3 regions of the Paraburkholderia sp. RL17-368-BIF-A genome follow, and region 2 is predicted to be linked to each of the others. Evidence: predicted binding sites of a transcription regulator. Region 2 holds the regulator's gene; each other region holds the start of a gene.

Region 1 (5,496 bases), on a different contig from region 2:
AATATTGATATGCACGCGGTGCGCCGGCCCGCGGCGTTCCGTGCAACCGATTATTGGAGTGAAAACTTACGGCCTACTGACGTGAATGGTTGCGCCGATGGCTTGCTGACCCGCGACGAAGGTTCGTGAAAATAGGTCAATTCTGGTTCAACGCCGTGCAATATGCTGTGAACGCCGGACAACTTGGCTTTGGCGGCTTATGGCTGTCAGCCCGCGTTAGGGTAAGTCCTGCCCCGCTCGAGCACATGCAAACTGACACGCACGAGCGTTCCCGCGAGCCGCGGCGCGGTTTGATAGACGTTGTCGTCGATGGTCAGCTCGCCGCCGTGCATCGTCGCGATTTCGCGGACGATCGCAAGCCCGAGGCCGCTGCCGTCGCCTTCGCGGCCGAGAATCCGGTAAAAGCGCTCGACGACCCGCGAACGTTCGGCGGCTGGAATGCCGATACCGGTGTCTTCCACTTCGAGATGCACGAGCCGCGCGGCGGCGTCGTGCCTCACTCTTACGGTGATGCGGCCGCCCGCCGGCGTGTAGCGGATCGCGTTGTCGATCAGGTTCGACAACATCTCGCGCAGCATGACCGGATTGCCGTCGACCTCGACGGGTTCGTCCGGCGCCTCGTAACCCAAATCCATCTGCTTGGCGAGCGCGGCCTGCACCCAGTCGCGCACGGCATTGCGCGCGACTTCCGTCACTTCCACCGGCGTGAAGATCTGCCCGGACATGCGGTTTTCGGCGCGCGCGAGCGCAAGCAGTTGCGTGACGAGCCGCGCCGCGTGCTCCGAACTCGTCGCGATCTGCTCGAGCGAGCGATGCACTTCCGCCGACGCGTCTTGCCGCAGCGCCAGCTCAGCCTGAGTGCGCAGGCCGGCGAGCGGCGTTTTCATCTGATGCGCGGCGTCGGCGATAAAGCGCTTTTGCAATTCCATGTTCTGCTCGAGGCGCGTCAGCAAATCATTGAACGACGTGACGAGCGGCTCGATCTCCGGCGGCGCGCGACGCGCCTCGAGCGGCGACAGATCGTCGGGCCGACGCGCGCGGATGTGCGCCTGCAGCGCGTGCAGCGGCGCGAGGCCGCGCGAAAGGCCGAACCACACGAGCAGGATCGCGAGCGGCAGGATCACGAACTGCGGCAGGATCACGCCTTTGATGATGTCGTTGGCGAGCTGGCTGCGTTTGTCGAGCGTCTCGGCGACCTGCACGAGCACCGGCTCCGCGCCGGGCGTCTGCGGGAATTCGACCGTCGTATAGGCCACGCGGATGTCGTTGCCGCGCAGCATGTCGTCCCGGAAAGCGACAAGGCCCGGTTGCGGCCGGTCGTCTTCGTGCGGCAGCGGCATGTCGCGCTCGCCCGCCACCAGCTCGCCCCGCGTGCCGAGCACCTGATAGAAAACACTGTCGACGTTGTCCGTCCGCAAAAAGTCGCGCGTGGAATCGGGCAGCGTCAGTTCGGCCACGCCGTTGACCGGATGAATCTGCCGAGCGAGCACGTAGGCGTCGGTTTCCAGCGCGCGGTCGAACGGCCCGTTCGCGATCGATTTGGCGACCAGATACGTGACCGCGAGGCTCATTGGCCAGAGCAGCAGCAAAGGCGCGAGCATCCAGTCGAGAATTTCGCCGAATAGCGAGCGGGGGCGCGCCTCGGCGGCGGCTTCGGTTTCGTCGGGCGGGGCGAACGGATTGGCGTAGCGCTCGTCGCGCGCCTCGTCGAGGTCCGCCGCGCGGGCCGTCGCGCGATCTGCGCGTGCGGACATGATGTGCTCTATTTGTAGTGGTGACTCGCCGGCATTCCGCCGGCCGGCGTTGACGGCGATGGTGCCGGTTCGGGCTCGGCGGGTGTGGTTGCCGCCGCATTCGCACTGGCATTCGCGGGCGCGACCGCTTTCTCGAGGCAGTAGCCGAGCCCTCGCACGGTGATGATGCGCACGCCGCTCGGCTCGATTTTCTTGCGCAGCCGGTGCACATAGACCTCGATTGCGTTGTTGCTGACTTCCTCGCCCCATTCGCAAAGATGGTCGACGAGCTGTTCCTTCGAAACCAGCCGGCCGATCCGTTGCAGCAGCACTTCGAGAAGACCCAGTTCGCGCGCGGACAGGTCGATCACCTGATCGTTGATATAGGCGATCCGGCCCACCTGATCGAAGCCCAGCGAACCGTGCCGCACGATCGTCGGACCGCCGCCCGCGCCGCGCCGCGTGAGCGCGCGTACACGCGCTTCGAGTTCGTTGAGGGCAAACGGTTTGGCCATGTAGTCGTCGGCGCCGAGGTCGAGGCCCTTGACGCGCTCGTCGACGCTGTCCGCGGCGGTCAGAATCAGCACCGGCAGGTTCGAATTGCGCGCGCGCAGGCGGCGCAGCACTTCGAGCCCGGACATGCGCGGCAGGCCGAGATCGAGAATCAGCAGATCGAAACTTTGCATCGACAGCGCGGTGTCGGCCTCGACGCCGCTCTTCACGTGATCCACGGCATAGGCCGATTGGCGGAGTGATCGAACGAGACCGTCCGCGAGTATGCTGTCGTCTTCGGCAATCAGAATTCGCATGATGCGCCAGCTCAGGGCCTTGGCCGGCACCTCGGGTGTCCCCGCGGCGCACAGCGGTCTCCGAATCATTGTGGGTGGTTGGGCGGCGCGACAGTAAAAATGCGCGTTCGCATCAGAATCACGCTTGCCAAAACCACTGTTTTTTTATACAGTGTCTGAGTTTCGTGTGCTGTCCTTCAAAACTGGACGACACATCTGCCTCAGACGCCGTTCATCATAGCAAAGGACGATTCATGGAAGAAAGCAAGAAAGGCTCGGCTGGACTGACTGCTGAAAAGAGCAAGGCACTCGCTGCCGCCCTCGCGCAGATCGAAAAGCAGTTCGGCAAAGGGTCGGTCATGCGGCTCGGCGCAGGTGAGGTAGTCGAAGACATCCAGGTCGTTTCCACCGGATCGCTCGGCCTCGACATCGCGTTGGGCGTCGGCGGTTTGCCGCGTGGCCGCGTGGTCGAAATCTACGGTCCGGAGTCGTCGGGTAAGACCACGCTGACGCTGCAAGTCATCGCGGAAATGCAGAAGATCGGCGGCACGGCAGCGTTTATCGACGCGGAACACGCGCTCGACATTCAATACGCGGGCAAGCTCGGCGTGAACGTGAACGACCTGCTGGTGTCGCAGCCGGACACGGGCGAGCAGGCGCTGGAAATTGCCGATGCACTGGTGCGCTCGGGCTCGATCGACATGATCGTGATCGACTCGGTCGCGGCGCTTGTGCCGAAGGCTGAAATTGAAGGCGAAATGGGCGACTCGCTGCCGGGTCTGCAAGCGCGTCTTATGTCGCAAGCGCTGCGCAAGCTCACGGGCACGATCAAGCGCACCAACTGCCTCGTGATCTTCATCAACCAGATCCGCATGAAGATCGGCGTGATGTTCGGCAATCCGGAAACCACCACCGGCGGTAATGCGCTCAAGTTCTACGCGTCGGTGCGTCTCGACATTCGCCGCATCGGCTCGATCAAGAAGAACGACGAAGTGATCGGCAACGAAACGCGCGTGAAGGTGGTCAAGAACAAGGTTTCGCCACCGTTCCGCGAGGCGATCTTCGACATTCTGTACGGCGAGGGTATTTCGCGTCAGGGCGAAATTATCGACTTGGGCGTGCAGGCCAAAATCGTCGACAAGGCCGGCGCGTGGTACAGCTATAGCGGTGAGCGTATCGGCCAGGGCAAGGACAATGCGCGTGAATTCCTGCGCGAAAATCCGGATATCGCTCGTGAGATCGAGAACCGCATCCGCGAATCGCTGGGTGTGAATGCAATGGCCGAGGCAGTGACCGGCGCAGGCGCAGAAGTCGCGGACGAAGAGTAACCACTACGTGATACGCAAGGGCCGGCCATTGTCCAATTCTGGACGCAACGTGGGCGGCCCGCGTAATGACGGGAGCGATTCGCCCGAACGTTCGGCGCATGCGGATCTATCCGAAACATCGGATCGCTTTGATCCGTTCGATCGGCCTGAACCGTTCGACGCACACGATCGCGCCGCAGGCCGTGGCCTGCGGCGCGCGCTGTTGCCAGGTCAGCCCGACCAGTCCGCTGAGGCTACCTACACGCGCTCGAGTGAGTCGCGCGGCTCACGCAACTCGCGTAACAACTCACGCAGCTCGCTTCGTTCGCATGGGTCAAGCGGCTCACGCAGCACATCTGCCTCAGACCAAACACCCGGCGACGCAGATCCCGCCCCAAGCGAAGCAAAAAAATCCCAACGCCCAGCACGTTCGCTCAAAGGACGCGCGCTCGGCTACCTATCGCGCCGCGAATATAGCCGCAGTGAACTTGCACGCAAGCTGAAGCCCTTCGTCGAAGAAAGCGATTCGCTCGATACGCTGCTCGACACGCTCGAAGCCGAAAACTGGCTATCCGATTCCCGCTTCGCCGAAAGCCTGATTCATCGTCGTTCGTCGCGACTGGGTGCGAGCCGCATCGTTGGCGAATTGAAGCAGCACGCGGTGGATCGCACGCTCGTCGACGAAGCGAGCGCTCAATTACGCGAAACGGAACTGGCGCGCGCCCAGGCCGTATGGCGCAAGAAGTTCGGTCAGCTTCCGGAGACCGCGGCTGAGCGCGCGAAGCAGGCGCGCTTTCTCGCGTCACGCGGCTTTTCTGGCGCGACGATCGGCAAAATCCTCAAAGGTATCGACGAAGAATGGAGCGGTGAATAACGGCGAAGGCGGCGACTAGCAGCGAAGGGCGCGAAATGACGCGAAACGGCGGAAAGTGCCGCGAAGCGCCAGAAGCAGGACAAGCACCACAAGTCCCACCAAACCGCATCACCCACACTAACGCTTCAACCCAACCTTCCCCCCACCAACTCCAGCCATAACCCCACCCATAACCGGCCAGCAGGCCGTCCCCGCCGCATTCCGGGCTGTCCCGAATACCCAGTATGCTAAAATTCACGCGTTTTCCAATTCGGCCTTTCCTTTCCGCATGCCGCTTTCCTCGTCAGTGCCCCGTCAATTGCGCCATCGTCGCGCAATCCGGGCGGAAGCTTATGAACGAGCCGATGGCCTGTGGGATGTGGAAGCGTGCTTGACCGACGAAAAGCCACGCGACGTGGTCCTTGCGTCGGGCGTCCGGCCCAATGGTCAACCGATCCATGAACTCTGGCTTCGCATCACCATCGATCGCAAGCTCAATGTCGTCGACGCCGAGGCGTCGTCCGACTGGGTGCCCTATCCTGGGCTCTGCCAAGCCAGCAATCCCGCCTATCGTGCCCTCATCGGGCTCAATCTGTTCCACAACTTCCGTCGCGATGCTGCCCGTTTGCTGGCCGGCACGGCGGGTTGCACGCATCTCACCGAGCTGTGCGCGATCCTGCCGACCGCAGCGATCCAGGCGTTCGCCGGCGACGTATGGAACACCGGTGACAGCACGCCAGGCGCGAGTGCAAGTTCAGAAAGCGAGTCGACCGACGGCACCGCCGAACGTCTAAACGAAAAACCGCCATTCCAGT
Region 2 (5,496 bases):
CAGGCTTGAGGCTATCGACAGACTGGCGGCTCATTGCACACCTCCGCCGATCGCCGCGACGCTCGTCACGCTCGCTGCGGGCGCGGGACCGGAACCGCCGCGGCTCGTGCGCCGCTGCAAGTACCACTGCAACGTGTTGATGAAAAGCAGCATCAGGAATGAGACGACGAGCATCACCACGGCAAGCGCGGTCGCGCCTGCATAGTCGTACTGCTCGAGCTTCGTGATGATCAGAAGCGACGTGATCTCCGACTTCATCGGCACATTCCCGGCGATGAAGATGACCGAGCCGTATTCGCCGAGCGCCCGCGCGAACGCGAGCGCGAAGCCCGTCAGCAACGCCGGGAAAACCGCCGGGAGCACGACGCGGCGAAACGTCAGCCAGCGCGACGCGCCGAGGCAGGCGGCGGCCTCTTCCTGTTCGCGCTCGAACTCCTCGAGCACCGGCTGCACCGTGCGCACGACGAACGGCAAGCCGATGAACGTCAGCGCAACCAGCACGCCCACCGGCGTAAAGGCCACCTTCAGGCCGAGCGGCTCGAGAAACTGTCCGATCCAGCCGTTGCCCGCATAAACGGCCGCGAGCGAAATGCCGGCCACCGACGTCGGCAGCGCGAACGGCAGATCGACCACCGCGTCGACGATGCGCTTGAACGGAAACGTGTAGCGCACCAGCACCCACGCGACCAGAAAGCCGAACACCGCGTTGATCAGCGCGCCGCCGAGCGCGGAAAAAAACGTCAGCCGGTATGAAGCAAGCACGCGCGGCGAGCTGACCGCGCGCACGAACTGGCTCCAGTCGAGGGTCGCCGTTTTCAGAAATGTCGCCGCGAGCGGAATGAGCACCACGAGGCTCAGATAAGCCACCGTGATGCCGAGGGTCAGGCCAAAACCGGGCAACGCGCTCGGCTTTCGGAAGGTCAACGTCGTCATGCTCGTACTCTTTCAGTTGATGCTCGTGTTGCAGGCCTCGGCGTCCCGATCGGCCAAAAGCGCGCCCGCGGCGCGCTCCTTCACGACGCCTGACGGCGCGTCGCGTTTGCCCTGTCCGCGCCGGGTTGCGGCGCGGACCTGGACGATGCTACTTACTGCGGCTGATAGATCGAATCGAACACGCCGCCGTCGGCAAAGTGCGTCTTTTGCGCGTTGGTCCAGCCGCCGAACGAATCGTCGACCGTGTAGAGCTTCAGCTTCGGAAACTTCGCGGTCAACTCGGCCGGCACCTTGTTCGAACGCGGACGGTAGAAGTTCTTCGCGGCGATTTCCTGGCCTTCCTGGCTGTACAGGAAGTTTAGATACGCCTCGGCGAGCTTGCGCGTGCCGTGCTTGTCGACGACCTTGTCCACCACCGCGACCGGCGGCTCGGCCAGAATACTCACCGACGGCACGACGATTTCGAACTTGTCCGTGCCGAATTCCTTGATCGACAGGAACGCCTCGTTTTCCCACGCGATCAGCACGTCGCCGATCCCGCGTTGCACGAAGCTGGTGGTCGCGCCGCGCGCGCCCGAATCGAGCACGCCCGCGTTCTTGTAGAGCTTGCCGACGAATTCCTTGGCCTTCTGGTCGTTGCCACCCGGCTGATGCGCGGCATACGCCCACGCGGCCAGGTAGTTCCAGCGCGCGCCGCCCGAGGTCTTCGGATTCGGCGTCACGATCGACACGCCCGGCTTCGTCAGATCGTCCCAATCCTTAATGTGCTTGGGGTTGCCCTTGCGCACCAGGAACACGATCGTCGACGTATAAGGCGACGCGTTGTCGGGCAGGCGCTTCTGCCAGTTCTTGTCGATCAAGCCCTTGTTGGCGAGCGCGTCGATGTCGTAGGCGAGCGCAAGCGTCACGACGTCGGCCTGCAGGCCGTCGAGCACCGAGCGAGCCTGCGCGCCCGAGCCGCCATGCGACTGCTTGAACGTGATCGTTTCGCCGGTCTTCGCCTTCCACTCCTTGCCGAACGCCTGGTTCACGTCCTGATAGAGCTCGCGGGTCGGGTCGTAGGAAACGTTCAGCAGCGTGCTGTCGGCGGCTTGCGCCTGGCCGATTGTGCCAATTACGCCGAGCGCGGCCGCCGCGCCGAATGCGAGCGCGGCGATGAGCGTGCGCGCCTTATGGGTTGTCCGTGCCCGCCCCGTGTTGCGATGATTCATGTCCTGTTCTCCGCGTGTTGGTCCGCTAAAGCTGCGAGTGGTGTTGTTTTGCGTCGGGTCACGTGCACATGAGCGCGACTGGAGGCCAGTCTATCGAAGGGCTTTCATCATTAAAAATAATGTTTCCTCATTTTTTAATACGCAAAAGTGGTAATGACAGCCAGACAAGGCGTTGCGGCATGCAAACCGATGTTTGGACGTCGATTGACGACGTTGCAGCGCGGTGCTTGAGCGCGAACTTAAAGTAAAGCTTGAATTGCGCCGAATACTGTATAAAAATACAGTCACCTGTTCATACATACAGTGGCGCCATGACAAAACTCACCGCACGACAGCAGCAGGTTTTCGATCTGATCCGCCGGGCGATCGAACGCACCGGCTTTCCGCCCACCCGCGCGGAGATCGCCGCCGAGCTGGGCTTCAGCTCTGCCAATTCGGCCGAAGAGCATTTGCGGGCGCTTGCCCGCAAGGGCGTGATCGAACTCGCCGCCGGCGCGTCGCGCGGCATCCGTCTGCTGCCCAGCCAGGACTTTGGTCAGGACGGCACACAGCATCAGTTCACGCTGCCGCATCCGAGCATCATGCAACTGTCGCTGCCGCTCATCGGGCGGGTCGCGGCCGGTAGCCCGATCCTCGCGCAGGAACATATCGCGCAGCACTATGCGTGCGACCCGGCGCTGTTCTCAAGCAAGCCCGACTACCTGCTGAAGGTGCGCGGCCTGTCCATGCGCGACGCGGGCATCTTCGACGGCGACCTGCTCGCCGTGCAGAAAAGAAGCGAGGCGAAAGACGGCCAGATCATCATTGCCCGCCTCGGCGACGACGTCACGGTCAAGCGCCTGAAGCGCCGGCCCAACGGTATCGAGCTGATCGCCGAGAACCCTGATTACGAGAACATCTTTGTCGAGACAGGCAGTGCGGACTTCGCGCTGGAAGGCATTGCTGTCGGTCTGATTCGCCCCGGCGAGTTCTGATCGCGCCTGCCGGGTTGGTCGCCTGTCAGTACACCGTACACAGGCGGATCAACCCTCGCCTGCCACTCACTACCGCAGCACACACGTTGAATCGCCCGGAGAGCCTCATGGAACGCCTTGCCCGCCTGTTGCCGTTTCGCCAGTTCGGCCGTTTGCGCCATCTGCGCAAGCTGGTGCCCTGCTCACTGATTGAAGCATCCACGGCCGCCACTGCGTCGCTGTTCGACTCGCCGGTGAACGGCTCCGGTGCGCATGCCGCTTCGTCATCCTTACAGGCGTCTTTGTTGCCGTCGTCGTTGCCGGCGTTCGCGCGGGTGTCGCTGAATTCCGGGCTCAATACCGCGGAGCCGGCGCGCCGGGCGCCGGTGCGGGTTTATCACGGGCCGTCGCGGCTCATCATGGTCGGCACCATGGACGCGGTGTGCAGAATGATCGACCGTTGCATCGCCGACGAAACCAACGTCCAGGGCGCGGTGTTCGAGTCCTGATGTGCGGTAAGGTGTGCGGGCGCGTTGCGGGAAACGTCGTTCGTCGCATCGAACGGGAATCATGAGTGGGGATCGTTTCGGCGCAACGCCGGTCCACGTTCGATCACACCTGATGGAGAATCCCGGCCCATGGCAGCAGTATCAATACGCAAGAAGCGCGGTGCTCGTCCGCTTGTCGTCGCGCTGATCGTCATCGCGATAATCGCCGGCTTGGGCTTTGGCTATGCATCGCCGTATATCGCACTCAACAACCTCAAACGCGCCGCCGACGCGCGCGACGCGCAGACGGTGAATCAGTACGTCGATTTCCCGGCGTTGCGCGAAAGCCTCAAGCAGCAGGTGACGGGTTTGCTGACGCGGCGGCTCGACTCGCGCGGAAACGGCAACCCGTTGGCCGCGATCGGCGCGATGATCGGCGTCGCATTGATCGGCCCACTAGTCGATGCGTATGCGACGCCCGACGGCGTGGCCGCGTTGCTCAACGGCATGCCGCCGCGCGGCGTACCGGGCGAACGGCCGCCGGCGCCGCCGGCTGCGAGCAATCCGGCTGCGGCAAATGGACCTGCGCCGGGAGCGCCGGGCAGCGCTAATAGCGCGGATCAAAGCGGCGCGGATCAAAGAGCCGGCAGTGGCGCTAACTCCGGTGGAGAAGGGAACGCGGCGCATGGCGCCACGCCGCCGCAGCCGCAGCCGCCAGAAACCACGGCCGGCTATCGCGGCATCAACGAATTCGTCGTTACATACCAGCACGGCGCCGGCGACGCGCGTTACTCCGCGATCTTCCTGCGCGAAGGCCTGTTCACATGGAAGCTGGCCGCGGTCAATCTGAACGAGTGAGCGGGAGCGCGGCGCTTGGGCGTTGGAGTTCGCGAATTCGACAGCCGCACTCGCACCGCGAAGCTCGCAAGCGCGAGCCGTGTGCTCAGGCCGCCTCTTGCTGCTGCTCCTGCGCCGATGAACACGCCACCAGGATACTGCACGACACGCGGTCGAGCAGCGGCGTGTTGCCCGCGCCCATCCACCATCGGGACAAGCCGGTGCGGCAGCGGTGGCCGACCACTACGAGGTCGACATGCAGTTCATTGGCGAGATTGGCGATCTCGTCGATCGGATGGCCGAACGCAAAGTGCCCTTGAGCCCGCACGCCGCGCTCCGTCAGCCAGTCCACGCCTTCTTGCAGGATGTCCCGCGCGGTCTTTTCGAAGCTGCCGCACGCGATGTCGGTCAGCAGGCCCGCGCTTTGCGCGATGCTCGAGCGCATGTCCACGACCGAGAGCAGATGCGTTTCCGCTTTGAGGTCCAGCGCAAGATCGGCGCCGCAGCGCAGCGCTTTGCGGCCTTCACGCGAGCCGTCGTAGCACAGCAGGATTTTCTGGTAGCTCGCCATGGTATTTCCCCTTTCCGCAAAAGCGCGGTCTGAGTTAATCATGGTGCGCCGCAATTCAGCTTGCAAGGGATGGAAAACGCTAAGTGCAACTCGTGCGTGCCCCTGCCTTGTGCATACGAGCTTCGCGCCGTTGCGACAGCGTCGGCGGCGTTCATGCGGCGGTGCAAGAAGCGGCTCCGACCGCGCGCCGCAGCGGCCACCCGTTCGCAGCCGATGGCCTAGAATGAGCAGCCTTCCCGGCCATTCGCGCCTTTTCCGTGACGTCGATCTCATTCATGCCCGATACCGCCATCCAGTTCGACCAGGTTGAAAAAAGCTACGGCGAAAAGAAGGTTGTCGACGGACTGTCGTTTCACGTCGACACCGGCGAATGTTTTGGCCTGCTCGGACCAAATGGCGCGGGCAAGACGACCACGTTGCGCATGCTGCTCGGCATCGCCGCGCCGGACGCCGGTGCAATCCATCTGTGCGGCGAGCCGATTCCTGGCCGCGCGCGCGTAGCG
Region 3 (5,496 bases), on a different contig from region 2:
GATGCAGTGCCCACCGCCGCCTGCACCCGCTCGTCCGCGCACCGGACGCATAGTCAGCCGCCGCCGCCCGCTCGTCCACTCACCCGACGCATTGCCCGCCGCCTACGCGTTCTCGTCCACTCGCCCGATGCAGTGCCCACCGCCGCCTACGCCCGCTCGTCCGCGCGCCGGATGCATAATCCACCGCCACCAACGCCCCCGCTCGTCCCGCTCGCCGGACGCATTGGCCGCCGTCGCCGCCGCCCGCTCCTCAGCATCCTCGCCGCATCCCGCCACCAAAGGACGCCTCCAGCGCCCGCGCGCTACCCGATAAAACCCTTAAGTTTCCCGTCAATCCGCCGATAAGCAGTCGAGGTCCGCTCGTCGGGATACGGGATACGTCCCGCCAACGACGCGGCAACAGGCAGGAATCAAGCGCGTGGCCATCGCGCGTCGAATCTCCGGGTCCGCTTGCGACCGGAGCACACGACGAGGCCGCGCGGCAGGACCAAACGGGATAGACACATGGGTCAAATCACCCTCACGCTCAAAGACGAGACCATCGCGACGCTGCGCAAGGATTTCGAGGCTTTTCTGCGCGTATCGCTGAAGCTCGATCCGCAGTTCGCGACGCCGTCGTTCGAAGACTTTTTGCGCGCCAAGCTGCTCGACAACATGGTGCCGCTGACCGAACACGCGGTTCAGCGGATGTTGCAGGGCGGCCAGTATGCATGGGCGAAACGCACGCTGGACAAGGAGTTCCCGGACGTCGTCGCGATTCTGATGCAGCAGGCCGGCGAGTTCGGCTTCGGCTTCGCGGCACGCTCGGAATGGACGCCGGAAGAGCTCGCCAAGCAGTGCCGCGACTGGGCGGCGGCCATCGTCAAGGAAGCCGAAGGCGACGCCGTGCTGGTCGACCCGCTCGCCGCGCAGATCAAGGGCGCCGTGCAGGACATCCAGGCGCTCGAGGAAGTCATGCAGACGCCGGCATGGCGGCTCGTCGAATCGTTGCGTCAGCGCGTGTACGAGGCGAAGGTCGCGTGCGAAACGAACGTGGGCAGCACGGCGCGCGAAAAGCTCGGCGAACTGCGCGGGCTGTTGCGCCTCGGCATTTCGCACGGCTCGTTCCAGAAACAGGAAGCGCAGCAGATCATGGAATATCTGCGCCTGCTGAAACCGGAAATTTTCGTCGAAGAACCGTACGACGTGTTTTCGCGGATGGCGGCCTGGCTGCGCAACTTTTTCGTTCCGCCGCGTCCGACGCCTCAGCAGCAGCAACGTCAGTCGCGGTGAGCGTGGTGAGCGCTTAGCCGCTTTCCGGGTAATTTGTGGCTGCGGTCAGTGGCGCGGTGGTCCTTGGGCGCGGTGGTCTTGGCGCGGTGGTCTTGGCGCGGTGGTCTTGGCGCTGTGGTCTTGGCGCTGTGGTCTTGGCGCGGTGGTCTTGGCGCGGTGGTCTTGGCGCGGTGGTCTTGGCGCGGTGGTCTTGGCGCGGTGGTCTTGGCGCGGTGGTCTTTGGGTGCTGCGGCCTTTGGCGCTGCGGTCTTTGGCCGCGGTGGCCGCCTCGCGTGGCTGCTTCCGGGGCATTGGGGCGCTGCGGCCTCTGGTCACCTTGCTCGCCCCCGCCGCGCCGCTAGCGCCCCGCCGCACTTGTCTCGCCGATGACTGCTCCGGCAAGCCGCCAGCAACCGGCTATAACCGGCTATAACCGGCTCTCAATCCCACATCTTCCTAAGCCTCGCCCCAATCTCGATCTTCGCCTGCGCCGCCGCGGCCAGCCCGGCGGCTGTCGGCGCGCTCGCCACGGGCACGCGCGGCCACGCATAAGCGTCGAACAAGGGCATCAGATGCGCGGGAATGAAGCGCGTGCGCGACGCCCACACATGGCGGTCGCCGAGATGCGTCTGGTTGTGCACGTAAAAGCGCTGCGGCACGACGATATGCAGATCTTCCTTCGCGCGCGTCATCGCCACGTAGAGCAGACGGCGCTCCTCGTCGATTTCGTCTTCGCTGCCCGTGCCGAGGTCGGACGGAATGCAGCCGTCGACACCATTCAGCACGAACACGTTGCGCCACTCCTGCCCCTTCGCCGAATGGATGGTGGACAGGATCAGATAGTCCTCGTCGATGAGCGGCACGCCCGATTCGTCGCTGGTGGCGTCGGGCGGATCGAGCGTCAGTTCGGTCAGAAAGCGTTCGCGCGACGCATAGGTGCCCGCGATGCTTTCCATCTGCAGCACGTCGGCATGGCGGATCGCGGCGTCTTCGTGATTGCGCGCGAGGTGCGGCTCGTACCAGCGCCGCACCATCTCGAACTCGGCGGGCCACGGCGTCTGCCGCCCGTACACGCTCGACATCAGCCTGACGAACGGATGCCAGTCCTCCTGCGCGCGGGGCGGCGGCGCGAACGCCGCGAGCGCGTTGGCCGCCGAGTTGGCCAGACTCTCGGCCACAGTCCCGGCCGGATTGCCGACACCGCCGCCGACAGCGACACCGGCGCCGGCACGAGCGACGATCTCGTCCAGCACCTTCGCGGCGGTGGCCGGCCCGACGCCCGGCAGCAGTTGCACGACCCGGAAGCCGGCCACGCGATCGCGCGGATTCTCGGCCCAGCGCAGCACGGCAAGCACGTCCTTCACATGCACCGAATCGAGAAACTTGAGTCCGCCGAACTTGACGAACGGGATGTTGCGCCGCGTAAGCTCGATTTCGAGCGCGGCGCTGTGATGCGCGGCGCGAAACAGCACCGCCTGCGATTTCAGCTTCATGCCTTGCTCGCGCGCTTCGAGCACCTGTTCGACGACGTAGCGCGCCTGGTCGGCCTCGTCGGCGACGGTCACGAGACGCGGGCGTTGCGCCGATGCCTTATCGGTCCACAAGTTCTTCGTGTAGCGCTCGCTGGCCAGTTCGATCACGGCATTGGACGCGGCGAGAATCGGCTGCGTCGAACGGTAATTGCGCTCGAGCGTGATCTGCGTGGCGGGCGGATCGAATTGCGCCGGAAAGTCGAGAATGTTGCGCACGGTCGCGCCGCGAAACGAATAGATCGACTGGGCGTCGTCGCCGACCACGGTCAGGCCGCGGCCGTCGGGCTTCAGCGCGAGCAGGATGGACGCCTGCAGGCGGTTGGTGTCCTGATACTCGTCGACGAGCACATGATCGAAGCGCGCCGACAGATCCGCGGCAATGGCCGGCTCGGCGGCCATGTGCGACCAGTAGAGCAGCAGATCGTCGTAATCGAGCACGCTTTGCTTCTGTTTGGCGTCGACATAAGCGGCGAACAGCATGCGCAAATCCGCCTCCCATTCGCGGCACCACGGAAACGCGCTGTCCAGAACCTGGCCGAGCGACGCGCCCGTGTTCACCACGCGCGAATAGATCGCGAAGCAGGTGCTCTTGGCCGGAAAGCGCCGTTCTTTCGCCGACAGCCCGAGTTCATGGCGCACCAGGTTCATCAGGTCGGCGGAATCCTCACGGTCGTTGATCGTGAAGGCCGGCGCAAGGCCGATCAGCTCCGCATATTCGCGCAACAGCCGCGCGCCGACGCTATGGAAGGTGCCCGCCCACGTCAGCCCTTGCGCGAGCGCGGCGCGCGTGCCGAGCGCCGCGGTGGCGATGCGCGTGACGCGGCGAGTCATTTCGAGCGCCGCGCGGCGCGAGAACGTGAGCAGCAGAATCCGCCGGGGATCGGCGCCTTTCACCATCAGATTCGCGACGCGATGCGCGAGCGTGTTGGTCTTGCCGGAACCCGCGCCCGCGATCACCAGTAACGCGCCGGGCGGTGCGTGCGGCGTATCCGCGCCGTATTCGACGGCCTCGCGCTGCGCGTCGTTGAGCTTCGTGAGCCAGGCGGCGGCGTCGGATGGCGGCGGAGATTCGGCGACGGAAAGCACGTTTTTTGGCAGGCATTGGATGGATTGGGGAGCGACGCATACTGTATATCCATACAACCCTGGCGCACAAGCGCCCTTTTTTTCGCGGACGGCCGCGGGCGTTGTAGGCAGACTCAGCGCGGGACGCGTGGCGCCGTATGGCGTCGGCAGCCAGCAAGCCCGAGCCAGAAAACACAACGGCCCGTTCGCTTCACGCTGAACGGGCCGTCATAGACCAGCAAGCCTTCCGGCTCCTTCATCGCGCCGAGAGCCAGAACCCTACTGCTTCTTGGCATCCTTCAAATTGGCCTCGGCATTAGCCTTATCGGCGTCGGCTTGCGCCTCAGTCTTTTCCTTGTTGGCCTTGGCTTGCGCGACAGCCGCCTTCTTGTCCGCCTTCGACTGCTCCTTCGCCGCCTTCTTGTCGGCGTGCGTGACCGGGGCGGCGGCCGGATCGCTAGCCTGGGCGAAAGCCACCGACGACAGGCAGCCCGCGATCATCAGCGCGCAAAGCCGGCCAGCGGCGGATTTCATCGACTTCGTAGATTGAGTGCTGTTCATGCGATACCTCCTTGCCAAATCTAAATCTCATGGGCCCGGGCGAGAGCGCGTCGCGCCCGGGCGCAAGTCCGACGTGCCGGGCGCATCGCGCCCCGACGCGACCGGCGATTAATGCTTGACCTCGCCGCCGTCGGTCTGCGCGCCGGCCTGGCCCTGCATGTTCATCTTCATTTCGTTGCTGGCGGCCTGCTTGTCCGCCTTCATGTTGATCTTCGCGTCGCGCACCTGCTCCGTGTACTCGGACTTCGCGGCCTTCTGCTGCTGCTTCAACTCGGCCTTCGATGCCTTCTTCGACGCGCGGTATTCCGCGCTCGCCTTCGCGTTCGCTTCGCGCTTCTGGACGAGCGGATCGGCCGAGCCCGGCGCCGTCAGACGCGTCGGCGGCGGCGTGACCGGCTGCACGCCCTGCGCTGCCGGCGCGACATCGGCGCCCGGCGTCTGTGCCTGAAGTTGCGCTTGCGTATTCACGCCCGCGGCCGGCTGGATCGGCTGAACGGGTTGGCTGGTCTGCGCCACAGCCGCGGTGGCGGCAAAGGCGGTCATGGCGGTACCGATCAGTAGCGTACGAATCTGGGTCATGGCGATTTCCTCTTCAGGTTGTCGTGATGTGAGCCGTCCGGCGCCGCGTCGGCGGCGCTTTGCAGGACGCCTCCCGGTCTGCTCACAGCCGAACAAATTTTCGGCAAGCTTTGCTGCTGAGACCCACTTTACGAGTGAAGTCGTTTCGTGGCGACCGGTGTTACGCGACGTTTCACTTTCTGACAAGCGCATAACATCTGCTTGCATTTGCTTGCGATGCGCTCGCCGACGCGCGGCCGGCATCCGCAATGACGCGGGCAAACGCACTGGCAAACACAGCGCGCCTTCTTCAGGGCAAGCTTGTGGCTTATGATGCGAACCCCTCGCCTGAAGGTGCAACGCCCATGCCCAACCTCGATTTCACGCTCACTGGCGACTACGTCGAACTCCACAATCTGCTGAAGATTACGGGACTCGCGGACAGCGGCGGCCAGGCCAAACTGATGGTCGCCGACGGCGCGGTGACCGTCGACGGCCGCGTCGAAACGCGTAAAACGTGCAAGATCCG

What was found. The regulator LexA, encoded in region 2, represses DNA repair genes until DNA is damaged. The targets are predictions, from matches to a motif close to ACTGTATNNNNATACAGT.
Region 1: recA (recombinase RecA) is a predicted target of LexA. The motif match lies at 2,678-2,695, and genes of this name have one in related genera.
Region 3: P0D87_RS25720 (ATP-dependent helicase) is a predicted target of LexA. The motif match lies at 3,910-3,927, and genes of this name have one in related genera.

Annotation. Positions count from the first base shown of each region.
Region 1 is NZ_JARESN010000007.1:71,104-76,599, forward strand. Features, by position in the region: gene P0D87_RS14155 (sensor histidine kinase) at 207-1,754, opposite strand; gene P0D87_RS14160 (response regulator transcription factor) at 1,763-2,542, opposite strand; gene recA (recombinase RecA) at 2,776-3,849, shown strand; gene recX (recombination regulator RecX) at 3,857-4,702, shown strand; gene P0D87_RS14175 (DUF2889 domain-containing protein) at 4,971-5,496, shown strand, end outside.
Region 2 is NZ_JARESN010000001.1:333,370-338,865, forward strand. Features, by position in the region: gene cysW (sulfate ABC transporter permease subunit CysW) at 1-34, opposite strand, end outside; gene cysT (sulfate ABC transporter permease subunit CysT) at 31-933, opposite strand; gene P0D87_RS01450 (sulfate ABC transporter substrate-binding protein) at 1,086-2,144, opposite strand; gene lexA (transcriptional repressor LexA) at 2,456-3,118, shown strand; gene P0D87_RS01460 (hypothetical protein) at 3,226-3,606, shown strand; gene P0D87_RS01465 (DUF2939 domain-containing protein) at 3,736-4,443, shown strand; gene P0D87_RS01470 (universal stress protein) at 4,529-4,993, opposite strand; gene nodI (nodulation factor ABC transporter ATP-binding protein NodI) at 5,269-5,496, shown strand, end outside.
Region 3 is NZ_JARESN010000018.1:48,469-53,964, forward strand. Features, by position in the region: gene P0D87_RS25715 (DUF4088 family protein) at 505-1,272, shown strand; gene P0D87_RS25720 (ATP-dependent helicase) at 1,692-3,869, opposite strand; gene P0D87_RS25725 (hypothetical protein) at 4,128-4,409, opposite strand; gene P0D87_RS25730 (hypothetical protein) at 4,518-4,988, opposite strand; gene P0D87_RS25735 (RNA-binding S4 domain-containing protein) at 5,333-5,496, shown strand, end outside.